DNA from 3 places in the Collibacillus ludicampi genome. Region 1 is predicted to be linked to each of the others. Evidence: riboswitches for the same ligand, from Rfam matches in the RefSeq annotation. Region 1 holds a riboswitch; each other region holds the start of a gene.

Region 1 (4,161 bases):
ATATGTTCAAGGGAGAGACCTGCAGCCAAAACGAGGATCACCCGTTTGTGCGATCGAATGCTTTCCGCGAGCACCGATTTCTGCGGGATAAGCATCATCAAAATGGAGAGCAGAGAGAGAAAGATCAGTTCCTTTCTCCCTTTGTTATAAAGAAACTTTCTCTTCATCAAACGCTCCCCTTTCTTTCATGCAAGCACGATACACTTCTAACGTTTCTTGTAACATTTTGGAAACCGTAAAATAGGCAGTCGCATACTCCTTTCCTTTCATTGCCAATTGTCGTTTCAAAGGCGGATCCATATACATTCGTTCCACCGCTTTTGCCAGTGCACACGCATCTCCCGGTTGGACAAGCAGGCCGGTTTCTCCGTCTTGTACAACTTCTTCTAATCCCCCCACGAATGTAGCGATCAGGGGAACACCCGCAAGCATCGACTCGGCCGCGACAAGACCAAAACCTTCTTGCAAAGAAGGAATCACGCAAAGATCGAATCCTCTGAGAAAACGAACTGCGTCGGGGACGTGTCCGAGAAAACGGATACGACCTTTTGTATCGATTTTTGCTGCCATTCTTTCCAACTTGTCTCGTTCAGGCCCGTCACCGATGATGACGAGATCCATATCATAACCACAACGCAGAAGCGTATGGAATGCGTCTAGCAAGAAGGAAACTCCTTTTTCATAGATCAGACGACTGATCGTCCCGATGACAAAACGGTCGTTTGCTACCCCAAGAAATTTCCTTGCATCAGTAACTGTAAAAGGTTCCCTGGGTAGAGCAACTCCATTATGGATGATACGGATTTTCTCCTCAGACACATCGAGTCGAGATCCGCAATGTTTTGCCAATGCATGAGAAACTGTGATCAAACAATCGGTATCACGCAGCAGCCATTGTTCCAATCCCTGATAGACCCTTTTCCGCCACCTATTCTTCGGTTCTATAAAGTTATGTATGGTATACACGAGACGAGGGGTTTTTTTCATCATTCGTGCAGCCAATCTTCCGACAAGCCCCGCTTTTGCTCCGTGCATATGCAGAATATCCACTGGATTGTTCTCCATCCATTCTTTCAAACGTAAGGACGCCAAGAGATCATGATATGGCGCCCATCCATCATAAATAGGAATACCCACTCGTCTGACTCCTTCAGGAGCTTCACGAAAGAGACGTGAATCAGGCGGACAGGCAACGGAAACTTGAAAGGAAGCGGAAGACCCTCTGAGCAGATGCTGTACATGCTGCAGCATGCCTCCTTCCGCGGGACGAACAAGATGAAGAATATGGATGGATTGCATAAGTACACCACCTTCGTTTCCAGTATTCCCCTCTTATTTCGAAAATATGTAGCATGCAAAAAAGGGCTTCCCTCTCAAAAAGAAGAAGCCCTTTTTACCCACTGAAATCTCACTTCAGTACTTTTACTGTTACATTTTGTACGCCAAATTTACGCACCGTAGCGTCATCCGCATGAATATAGATATCGATACGGTTGCCACGAATCGCCCCGCCGGTATCTTCAGCAGTGGCCATGAAGCCACCGGCCGGGAGGTTCGGATCGTTATAGCCGGAAATCCACACTTTGGATCCCAGTGGAATCACATTCGGATCCACGGCGATCATTCCCTGTGCTACGTGCTTGCCTGTCTTTGTCAAACCGCCCCATCCTGTAGAATCTGCAGGACCGTATGCAGTCGCTACACAATCAAGCGTCTTTACGACTTGCGCATCGGCAACAGGTGAAGCTTGATCCGTATGAACCGGAGCGGTCTTGTTCCCCTCTGTTGGTTCTTCCGGTGTAGCAGAGGCTGCAGCCGTTACCTCCTTGCTGCCAACAGGAAGCTGTAAGACTTGTCCAACCAAGATCAAGGACCCTTGCAAACCGTTTGCTCGTTGAATTTCTTCCACAGTCGTGTTGTATCTCTGCGATAGCTTCCAAAGGGTATCCCCTTCAACAACACGATACGACATCGGTTGATTCATTTCTTTTCCCGACTGAATTTTATCGCTTGTAAGATGATTCGCAATCTTCCAGGCGCTCACAGTCGTTCCTGTCTTCTTCGAGAGGTCATAAAGTGTGTCACCCTTTTGTACCGTATATGTTGTCGCGGACGCTTGTGCAGATCCAAACAAAGCACCACACAGAATGGCTCCCATAGCCAGTGCTTTGACACGTTCTTTCATATTCACTTCCTCCTTCAAAGGCCTCCGGAGTTAGCTGACGGGTTCGGGTGAAGGATCCCCCGCCTGTTGGTTACCAATAGGTTCACCCCAAAAGTTGGTTCCTCCGTACTTGATCAACAAGATTCGGCCATAAAATGTACGCAGAATAGTATACCGATTACCGATCAAAACTTCATTAGTAATCGAATGGTGCAGGAGGAAGAAAGTACATATCAATAAAAAACAGTCTATCTGCAATCAGATAGACTGTGCAACCACCTTCACGTACTCGATATTCGGATCATCCGTTCCTTGTACGGGCAAACCCGCTTTCATATGTTCGCGGATATAATCCACGTTCTCTTGTGTGACGATTTCGCCGGGAAGCAAAATCGGAATCCCCGGTGGATAGACCATCACGAGTTCCGCAAACGTGCGACCGATCGCTTCATCGAGAGGAACGACTTCCGTTTTTGCATAAAAAGCGTCCCTTGGGGACATTGCGAGGAGGGGTACCGCCGGTATCTTCACACGAACTTCTGTTTTATCGCGCTGCCCCACAAATTTCTCCGAAATGCGACGCAAGGCGGATACAAGAATGTCGATCGTTTCGTCCGTATCTCCGAATGTAACGATACAAAGGATGTTATAAAGATCGGAAAGTTCCACTTCAATATTAAATTCTTCCCGTAAGATCTCCTCCACCTGATGACCCGTAATGCCCAATTCTTTCACAGAGATCGTTAATTTGGTGGGGTCGAAGGCAAACTTCGAGGACGAATCCAGAATTTCCTCGCCAAAACAATAGAGCCCGGGGATTTCGTTGATCTCCTTACGCGCCCGTTCCGCCAAACGGATCGCGGTATCGATCAATTCATGCCCGTGCATATAAAGATTCTTGCGCGCCACATCCAGTGATGCTAGCAATAAATAAGAAGTCGATGTCGTATGAAGCATCGATAAGATCGCATGAACATGTGATGGATTGACCAGTCCCTCACGAACGTTCAAGATGGATGACTGTGTCAACGATCCACCCAATTTATGAACCGAGGTAGCTGCCATGTCAGCCCCCGCCTTCATGGAAGAAAGAGGGAGTTTCTCGTGAAAAGGAAGATGCGCGCCGTGCGCTTCATCCACGATCACGGGAATGTTGCGCGCATGTGCCAGTTCCACGATGGCTTGCAAGTCACACGCCACACCAAAATAAGTCGGGTTGATGAGAAGTATCGCTTTCACATCCGGATGGTGTGTCAGCATCATAGAAACAGTCTCTACGGATACACCGTGCGCGATTCCAAGATTGTGATCCACGTCCGGATGCATGAAGATCGGTTGTGCACCCGATAAGATAATCGCCGTCAATACCGATTTGTGCAAATTACGCGGAACGAGAATCTTGTCCCCGGGGCCGACAACCGACATGATCATCGTCATGATCGCGCCGGACGTTCCTTGAACGGAAAAAAACGTGTAATCGGCACCGAACGCTTCCGCAGCCAACTCTTGTGCATCACGGATCATCCCCATTGGATGATGGAGATCATCCATCGGTGCGATGTTGATCAGATCGATCGACAAAGCGTTTTGTCCGATAAATTCACGGAATTCGGAAGGCATTCCGCTCCCTTTTTTATGACCGGGTATATGGAACTGAATCGGGTTTTTTTTCGCGTGTTCAACAAGCGCCGAAAAGAGAGGAGTTTCATTCTGTTTATTCATAAGGCAATTTCCTTTCTCACGTACATAACGAACTGATTATATCAGAACCACCTCTGTAACGGAATGTATTTTTACAAAAATATGTTCATTTTTATGAAAGAGAGGATTTTACATTTTCATCCGTATTTTTCCACAGTTCCCCGCCGCGAAATTCCCGCAAGAAATCGGACAAAAGTTTTTTTTCCTTCTCCGTCAAGGCATCTACCTGTACTTTGCCTTTCATCGCTGCATCCATCTTGTTCACTTGATCAGGAAGACTCTTGTAGCCGGTTCGC
Region 2 (4,161 bases), 1.0 Mb from region 1:
ATACGGAAAGAGCAGTGAGAAAAGGAAGAGAGAACATGATTAAAATCGGCCTGACCGGTTGGGGGATCATAAGGACTTGTATTCGGACGGGGTGGCAAGCGGGGATAAACTGAAAGTCTACAGTTCCTATTTTCCGATAGTGGAGGTAGACAGTTCTTTTTATGCCGTCCTTCCCGAGAAAAACTACAGCAAATGGGTCGAAGAAACCCCGCCCGCTTTTTCTTTCATTATCAAGGCATACCAAGGAATGACCGGACATTTAAGAGGAAAGAATCCTTTCTCAAGTCTGGGAGAAATGTTTGATGCGTTTAAACAATCGATTGAACCGGTCATACAAGCGGGTAAATTGAAAGCCGTTCTTTTTCAATACCCACCCTGGTTTGAATGTATCAAAGAAAATGTGGATGTTCTTCGCTATACGAAGGAGAAGATGGGTGATATTCCGGTTGCGCTTGAATTCAGAAACAGGAGTTGGTTCACGCCCAGAATGTTGGAAAAAACAATCGCGTTTATGGAGAAAGAAGGATGGATCCATAGCATTTGCGATGAACCGCAAGCGGGAGCAGGCTCCATACCCACAGTTTTGCATCCGACGAATCGTCAATTAACACTCGTACGCTTTCACGGGCGTAATGTAAACGGATGGACGAATACCGGAGACGGTAATTGGAGAGACATCCGTTACTTATACCGGTATAGCCGGGAAGAGTTAACGGAGTGGAAAGAGAAGTTGAAAGATCTGCAACAAAGATCACAAGAGATTTGTGTCTTATTCAACAACAATTCGGGCGGACATGCCGCCGCCAATGCCATGGAAATGATCGAACTCTTGGGCATAGAATATAAAGGATTGTCTCCGCGGCAATTGGATTTCTTTTAAAAAGCTTCCCACGAAAAGCATGGTGGGAAGCTTTTTTATCATCCGGGTATGTTTTTGTATAGTATAACAAACGATACGAATAAATCTTGAATTTAAAGGGAGGGAATGTCATGGAATGGTATGAACGGCTGGCCGATTACTTTCCAGAACACGAGATGAAAGATCCGCGTCAACTCTATGACCTGATTGAGGATAAGGACACCTACCACAAAGAAGAGACAGATGAATACATCGTGATGTATGCCGAATTCCCTACATTTATCTTTATTGACTATTTACTCGTCAATCCTGCGACAAGAGGGAAAGGAGTCGGCACGAAACTCCTCAACCGTTTTAAAGAAAAGGGGAAGACGATCATCGTAGAAGTGGAGCCTATTGATCACGAAGATGAAGACACGAAAAAGAGGGAAGCATTTTATCGCAAAAACGGGTTTGTCAAGGCGGATCGTATTCAATACCGCAGGAAAGATGAAGACGGAAAACCATATGAAATGAATATCTTTTATTGGAGTCCGGAAGATTTGCCCCAGAATGTGATTATGGAGAAAATGGCCAAGGCGTGTGAAGAAATCCACAATTTCCGTTCTAAAAAATATTACGGGCGCAAGTTGGCAGACCCGGACGAAGTCTTGAAATTCATCAAACATTAAAGTTCGCGAATGGCCTTCTTGGTATGTCGAATACATTGTCTTATTCCCCGAGAATATTCCGTCATTTTTGTGCACGGTAGTTCAGCAAGAGAATTCTCCCATATCCCTCCCTATGGTCGGAATTCCTTACCAACTGGTAATTTGCCCCTATCTGCGGATAAGATTATAATCAAATCTGAAAAGTCAATATTGTGTGATGCTGAATTCCCGAAAGGGAAGCGGGGGAACCACGTTTGGGGTGAATCCGGGCATGCAGTCTCGCATGACCGGTAGGGCCGACTCTCAGCCCGAATCCGTCAGCTAACTTCGTAAGCAGTGTAAGAGAGGGGTGAATGATGTTCATGGGAAAGTATTCGCTTATTTTATACCCCCGTAGGTATTTGTCCTCGGGGGTTTTGTTTTTCATGCGTAGACGAGAATTTGCGAAAGGGGTTGTCTAGTGAAAAAGTTATTTAGGACTTTAGGGCTGTCCCTGATCATGATGACTGCGGTGGTTGGTTGCGGAGTCTCCAAAGGAAAGACGGGTGTCGGCACCTCTTCCGACACATCCGTGGAATCTACTTGGCAGCGTGTAAAAAAACAAGGATATGTGACCGTCGGATTTGCGAATGAAAAACCTTACGCCTATGTAACACCAGATGGAAAGCTGACGGGTGAAGCGGTTGAGGTCGCGCGTACGGTTCTCACAAGGTTAGGGATTCATGAGATGAGAGGTGAGATCACCGAATTTGGATCACTGATACCCGGGCTGAAAGCTAAGCGTTTCGACATGATCACGGCGGGTATGTTCATTAAACCGGAACGTTGCAAAGAAGTGGCATTTGCCGACCCTGAATACAGTATCGGTGAGGCAATCGCGGTGAAGAAAGGGAATGTAGTGAATATTCATAGTTATCGGGATATTTCCGCCAACCCGAAAGTGAAAGTTGCAGTGATGACCGGAGCTATAGAGGTTGATTATCTGCAAAAGTCGAGAGTCTCCGCCGCACAGATCGTAACGGTTCCCGACCAGCCTTCCGCTGTCGCCGCACTACAAGCAGGCCGAGCGGATGTGGTTACGATGACGGGGCCTTCGTTGCAATCGGTGCTCGATGCGGTGAAAGATCCATCAATTGAAAGAGTGATGGACTTTCAACAACCGATGATTGAAGGGAAGAGCGCACGAGGATACGGGGCAACGGCTTTCCGCAAAGAAGACAAGGACTTCCGTGATGCATTCAATCGTGAGTTACAGAAACTGAAGGAATCGGGTGAACTATTCAAGATCATTCAGCCCTTCGGATTTACCAAACAGGAATTGCCGGGCAATGTAACAGCTGAGCAAGTGTGTACAAACGAACAGTAAGAATGCATATCTCCCCATTCTATAATAATTCGATGCAGACAGATTTCACAAGATCCTTCATTCTCATTCTACTTGAGTGTTGATGATCAAGATCGAAAGGAGTGCATGTCAATCTATTCGTTCCTAGACTTACTCCCGCCACTCTTGAAAGGCGCGGGGATCACCCTCGAGATTACGATTCTCTCGATGATCGCAGCTCTTTTCTTAGCCATGCTTGCGGGGATTGGCCGCCTGTCCAAATATTCAATGATTCGGGGCGTAACGGCTATTTATGTAGAAGTTTTTCGCGGAACCTCCCTGCTGGTTCAGTTGTATTGGTTGTATTTTGCCCTGCCGATCCTGGGCATCGAATTGCCAAAAATGGCAGCCGCGGTACTTGCGTTGGGGCTCAATTATGGGGCTTACGGATCAGAAGTGGTTCGTGGATCGATCCTTGCCGTACCAAAAGGACATACGGAAGCAGGGATCGCGTTGAACATGACTCCCTGGCAGAGAATGAGATGTATCATATGGCCCCAAGCGTTTGTCATGATGTTGCCGGCTTTCGGAAATTTGCTCATTGAATTGCTGAAAGGTACGGCCTTGGTTTCTCTCATTACACTTGCAGATTTAACCTTTCAGGCGAAAATTCTCAGCACCTCGACATTCCAAACCACCGAGATCTATACTCTTTTGCTCGTGATGTATTTCATTCTCGCGTACCCCATCACATGGGGAATTCGCCTGATTGAGCGCAGAGTTGCTGCAGGGAGGTCATAGCCCATGTGGGATTGGGATTTCGCCTGGTCCATCGTTCCGCAACTTCTTGAAGCGTTAAAGGTAACCGTTACCTCCACGTTCGTGGCGTTTTTCATAGCAGCGATCGCAGGACTTTTGCTTGCGATTGGCAGGAGATCCGCGTGTAAGCCCTTATCTCTAGTTACAGGCGGAATTGTGGAATTTGTGAGGAGCACCCCTCTTCTTGTTCAGCTGTATTTTATTTTTTACGTGCTGCCTGTGTTTGGGGTTTCACTTTCCCCCTTCACAGCGGGAGTGATCGGCTTAGGATTGCATTATAGTTCGTACCTGTCCGAGGTGTATCGCTCAGGGATCGATTCCGTCCCTCGTGGCCAATGGGAAGCTGCGGTCGCTCTGAACTTTTCAAAAATGCAGACGTGGGGCAGAATCATCGTACCTCAAGCGATACCGCCGGTCATCCCGGTCTTGGGAAACTACTTGATTGTCATGTTTAAAGAGACACCGATTCTATCGGCAATCACTTTAATGGAGATCTTGCAAACGGCCAA
Region 3 (4,161 bases), 2.6 Mb from region 1:
TCTAATACCCCCACCCGTTCATTCAGGATGAATATCCTCATATACTTCGATATCTACATTTTCACAAGGGATGGAAATACTACTCCAAGCTTTCTTCCGACTGTACACGAATTCCATTTCTGATTAGCAATGCCGCTGTCACACCGACCCCCTCCTTCTTCATTTTGGAGAAAGTTCCATTATATATCTGACGACTGCCGCACGATGGACTCCTTTCCTTTAAAATCGCCTCTGTGGCACCCACTATCTTAGCGATTCTTAGTGCTTGATAAGCACCATCAATGAACATTTGCGTCACATCATTTCCTTGATTATCTATGACTCTCGCGTTACCATCCAAGACATCAAAACCGTCTCCTCCGACGATTTCGGCAGGATTGCGTGGGGTTGGAAGTCCTCCTAACTGTTCCGGACAGACCGGTATCGCTTTCCCTTCTTTAACAAGTTGTTCAATTTCTTGATGCCAATTTGATTTTTTATCATAGCGGCATTCACACCCCATTAAACAAGCACTAACGACTTTCATGACTACTCACCTCACATGAACAATTCGCCTTCCTACGATCGTTCAACATTTCTCAAACATGGTCGAATCTCTCTTCCTTTATAGTATGACCGAAATTCACAATCCTCGAAAAGAAAAGAGCACCCAAAAGAACGACCAAACGTTCTCATACGGTGCTCTTTTCCGTGCCTTTAGAATCGTCTCGCTCCAATATAACGTGGTCCCCAGTAATAAGGGTCATTGAGATTACAGATTTTCACGCCATGGGAGGAAGTGGCCGAAATAAACTCATTATTCCCTATGTAAATACCCACGTGGGATGCACCAGATGCATATGTTGAGAAAAATACCAGATCTCCGGGTTGCAAAGAGCTCACAGGAGTGCCGGCAGAATACATGTCGGAAGCTGTCCTCGGTAACTGCACCCCAAAGTGATTGAACACATATTGCACAAATCCGGAGCAATCAAATCCGTCAGGGCTTGTCCCGCCCCAAACATACGGAACCCCGATATATTTCTCAGCATACGCAATCATGCTTGAAGATTGGGATGTAATAGAAGGTTTATTCTCGTCATTCAAAGAACGTGTGGCCGGTTTCAAGGGAGTAGGTGATACATCGGCCATCATCATCACCGGCTTGTCCGATGAGATGGAAACAGCGTTTCGGTTCTCGTCCCAGTTGACGTATTTGCCGACAGATTCGGCGATAAAGCGAAGCGGTACAAAAGTCCGGTCGTTTTTAATCATTACACTCGAATCCAGAGAGACAGGTTGTCCATTAATGGTCGCTACTGTTTCACCTTCCTTCAATACGATCGACTTTGCGTCTTTTGCCAGCATGACTTTCACTGAGCCGTTTTCCAGCTTCCAATTGACTTTGAAGCCCAACTGATCGGCTACAAAACGAACAGGAACTTGCGTTCGGCCATTCTCATCGATGAATGGTTTGGCATCTGGAAATTGCACGATCTGATTATCGACCATAATTTCCAGTGAATCCGCAGCGGCATGCGCTTGCGGTGCCAGACTCGCTGCAAGGCACACCATGCCTGTGAAGATAAAGCCCATACTTACCTTTTTCATTTCTCTCCTCCTATGCCTCCGAGGTTAGTTGACGGATTCGGGTAGAGGTACCCTACGCCTTGAAGCGATTCACCCCGAAAAATATCCCCCGTACTGACATCATGTCAGATTCGGCAGATTTCTGTCTCATCGACAAACTTTTTTGTAGAATGATGTAGAAAAATATTCTACAGAAGTACAAATAATCCTCTAGTTAAAATGTTATAATTATGTTACAAAAAAATCTCAGCGAAATCGGCTGAGTCTTATTGGAGTATGTTTACAAACGGAAGTGGATGTTCCCCTAGCATTCTGTCTCTTTTTCCTTGATGTATGTCATCGCTTCTTCCTCGGATCGATATACTTTTCCATATTTATAGAACGCGTAAACTTGCGGATACTTATGAATTCTCCCATCGATAAAGATATCATTGATTTCGTTGTCATGAATACGGTACATGGGTTGTTCATCTCGCGAGCTCGCTGAGATTAGCGCAAGCGTGGATAAGTGATTCAAACGCTCAGATCCAAAGGTAATACCCGATCTTTTGCGAATTTTTTCGACTTCTTGTACCAGCTCTGCAAGTTCGTCAAATTGCTTGCGGAATTCATAAAGCCTCGCCAAATATGTGAATTTGATTTCCAGTAAGTCCGTGCAACTTTCTTCAAACGCTTCATAAACATGAGATATATAATTCTCAAACTCCTCCCCAATTTCTTCTTCAAGTTGTTGAAGTTCCAGGTCTCTTGCCTTCTCGATCGCTTCATGTAACTTTTCTATATCTTGAAATTCTTTCTTCGCTTTATCAAGCGCATGTTTGATTTCCAGTTGGTCCTCTGTCAACACATTAGCAGTCGACGTAAGCGTAAAATAATCCCCACCTTTCGAAGAGATGGGGATTTTCGTATGATTTACGTATTCTTTTTTATAGCCCGGCAGGTAAGCGGTAGGCTTTCTGACCAAGGGAGAAGCTGATCTAAGGAATCTTTGTCTTTCATATCTAGGTTAGGTAGTTTCTCAAAGAGATAGGTAAGATAGAAATAGGGATGTAATCCATTTTCTTTCGCTGTCTCTATGATACTGTAAATGATCGCACTCGCCTTTGCACCACGCGGGGTATTGGAGAACAACCAGTTTTGCGACCGATCACAAACGGTTTGATCGCGCGTTCACTTCGGTTGTTATCGATCTCCAATCGCCCATCTTGTAAAACGCCTCTAATTTTTCCCACTGGTTCAGACAATACAAGATGGCCTGACCGAACGCACTTTTGGGCAGCACTTTCGGTTTCTGAGTACGAAGCCATGCCAAAAAAGCATCCAACACAGGGCGGCTGCGTTCTTGACGGATATGGTAACGTTCCTCAGGCGTGCACTCCTTTAAGTCACGTTCAATCGCAAAGAGTTGATTGCAGAAAGTAAGTCCCTCTTTGGCTGCTACCGGTGACGAGCGCTTCGATTCAGGCAGCGCCTTGAGTGCCTCATCGAATTTGCGCCGGGCGTGAGCCCAACAACCGACCAGGGTCACATCCGGTATCCCATGGTAACCCGCATAGCCATCGACGTGCAGGTATCCTTTGAAACCGGAAAGAAACTGACGCGGGTGTTTGCTCGCCCGTGTCGTCTGGTAGTCATAGAGGATGATGGGCGGATCTTCTCTCCCGGTACGGTACAGCCATAGATAAGAAGTTGTCTGTGCGGCCCGGCCCGGTTCACGGAGCACTTGTAAGGTCGTCTCGTCTGCGTGCAAGATGTCCTGCTTGAGTAAGTGCTCGCGCATGCGATCATAGAGCAGACTCAACCAGGTATTCGCTCCGTAGAGGATCCAGTTGGCCAGGGTCTGACGAGACAACTCAATCCCCAGGCTTGCAAACTGTTGCTCTTGTCGGTAGAGAGGCATGCTCTCCACATATTTTTGACTCATGATATAGGCCATACTGGAAGCAGAAGCCAAACTCCCCGGAAAGACGGGGGCAGGCATAGAAGCTGTGACTGTCGGCGTACTTGTCTCCTCACGCTCACAACGGCGGCAGGAGTAGACGTAACGGACATGCTTGACCACTTTGACTTCGGCCGGAATGATCTTCAGCTCTTGCCGTATCTCCGTGCTCATTTCATGCAAAGAACCACCGCAACACGAACAAACCTGCTCCTCAGATGGCAGGCGATACTCGATCGTCTCCACAGGCAGGTTTTCAAGCTGGTTTCCCGGTGGCCGCGTTTTTGGAGCGGCGGTACGTAATGGTTTCGAGGGTAGGCTCCTCTACAGTGGGATCTGCCTCCACCTCGGCTTCGTTAAAAAGCTCAAGCTGATCGGCATTCGTTCGTTCGCTCGAAGAGCTAAACCGGCGCTGTTGGCTAAGACGAAACTGCTCCTCATACCACTTCAGTTTGGCAGTGAGTTCAGCAATTTGATTTTTCAGCAAATCGCGTTCTTTTTGGAGATCTTCAATTGTAGTAGGGGTCGGGTTCGGCGTATGATTTTTCATAATACTATTGATTTCGACAACATACCGCGAATTCCTTTTTTTAATCCCAAAGTCTAATTGGGTGTACATATCATAGAATCGTACGCGCAGTGACGGCAGGGTG

The links. Region 1 has a riboswitch for cyclic di-AMP ahead of DNHGIG_RS01845 (LysM peptidoglycan-binding domain-containing protein). Riboswitches for the same ligand answer to the same signal wherever they lie in the genome.
Region 2: another riboswitch for cyclic di-AMP. It lies ahead of ehuB (ectoine/hydroxyectoine ABC transporter substrate-binding protein EhuB); the one in region 1 lies ahead of DNHGIG_RS01845 (LysM peptidoglycan-binding domain-containing protein).
Region 3: another riboswitch for cyclic di-AMP. It lies ahead of DNHGIG_RS14830 (C40 family peptidase); the one in region 1 lies ahead of DNHGIG_RS01845 (LysM peptidoglycan-binding domain-containing protein).

Annotation. Positions count from the first base shown of each region.
Region 1 covers NZ_BOQE01000001.1:351,518-355,678, forward strand. Annotated here, with positions in the region: gene DNHGIG_RS01835 (alkaline phosphatase family protein) at 1-167, opposite strand, end outside; gene DNHGIG_RS01840 (glycosyltransferase family 4 protein) at 145-1,299, opposite strand; gene DNHGIG_RS01845 (LysM peptidoglycan-binding domain-containing protein) at 1,409-2,185, opposite strand; cyclic di-AMP (ydaO/yuaA leader) riboswitch at 2,190-2,324, opposite strand; gene DNHGIG_RS01850 (aminotransferase class I/II-fold pyridoxal phosphate-dependent enzyme) at 2,423-3,886, opposite strand; gene DNHGIG_RS01855 (YwhD family protein) at 3,978-4,161, opposite strand, start outside.
Region 2 covers NZ_BOQE01000001.1:1,387,433-1,391,593, reverse strand. Annotated here, with positions in the region: partial or broken gene DNHGIG_RS06905 (DUF72 domain-containing protein) at 36-880, shown strand; gene DNHGIG_RS06900 (GNAT family N-acetyltransferase) at 991-1,530, shown strand; cyclic di-AMP (ydaO/yuaA leader) riboswitch at 1,718-1,861, shown strand; gene ehuB (ectoine/hydroxyectoine ABC transporter substrate-binding protein EhuB) at 1,970-2,875, shown strand; gene ehuC (ectoine/hydroxyectoine ABC transporter permease subunit EhuC) at 2,981-3,634, shown strand; gene ehuD (ectoine/hydroxyectoine ABC transporter permease subunit EhuD) at 3,638-4,161, shown strand, end outside.
Region 3 covers NZ_BOQE01000001.1:2,926,483-2,930,643, reverse strand. Annotated here, with positions in the region: gene DNHGIG_RS14835 (2-thiouracil desulfurase family protein) at 80-526, opposite strand; gene DNHGIG_RS14830 (C40 family peptidase) at 697-1,590, opposite strand; cyclic di-AMP (ydaO/yuaA leader) riboswitch at 1,589-1,716, opposite strand; gene DNHGIG_RS14825 (hypothetical protein) at 1,874-2,533, opposite strand; gene DNHGIG_RS21205 (transposase domain-containing protein) at 2,482-2,700, opposite strand; partial or broken gene tnpC (IS66 family transposase) at 2,643-3,754, opposite strand; gene DNHGIG_RS21200 (IS66 family transposase) at 3,765-4,127, opposite strand; gene tnpB (IS66 family insertion sequence element accessory protein TnpB) at 4,129-4,161, opposite strand, start outside.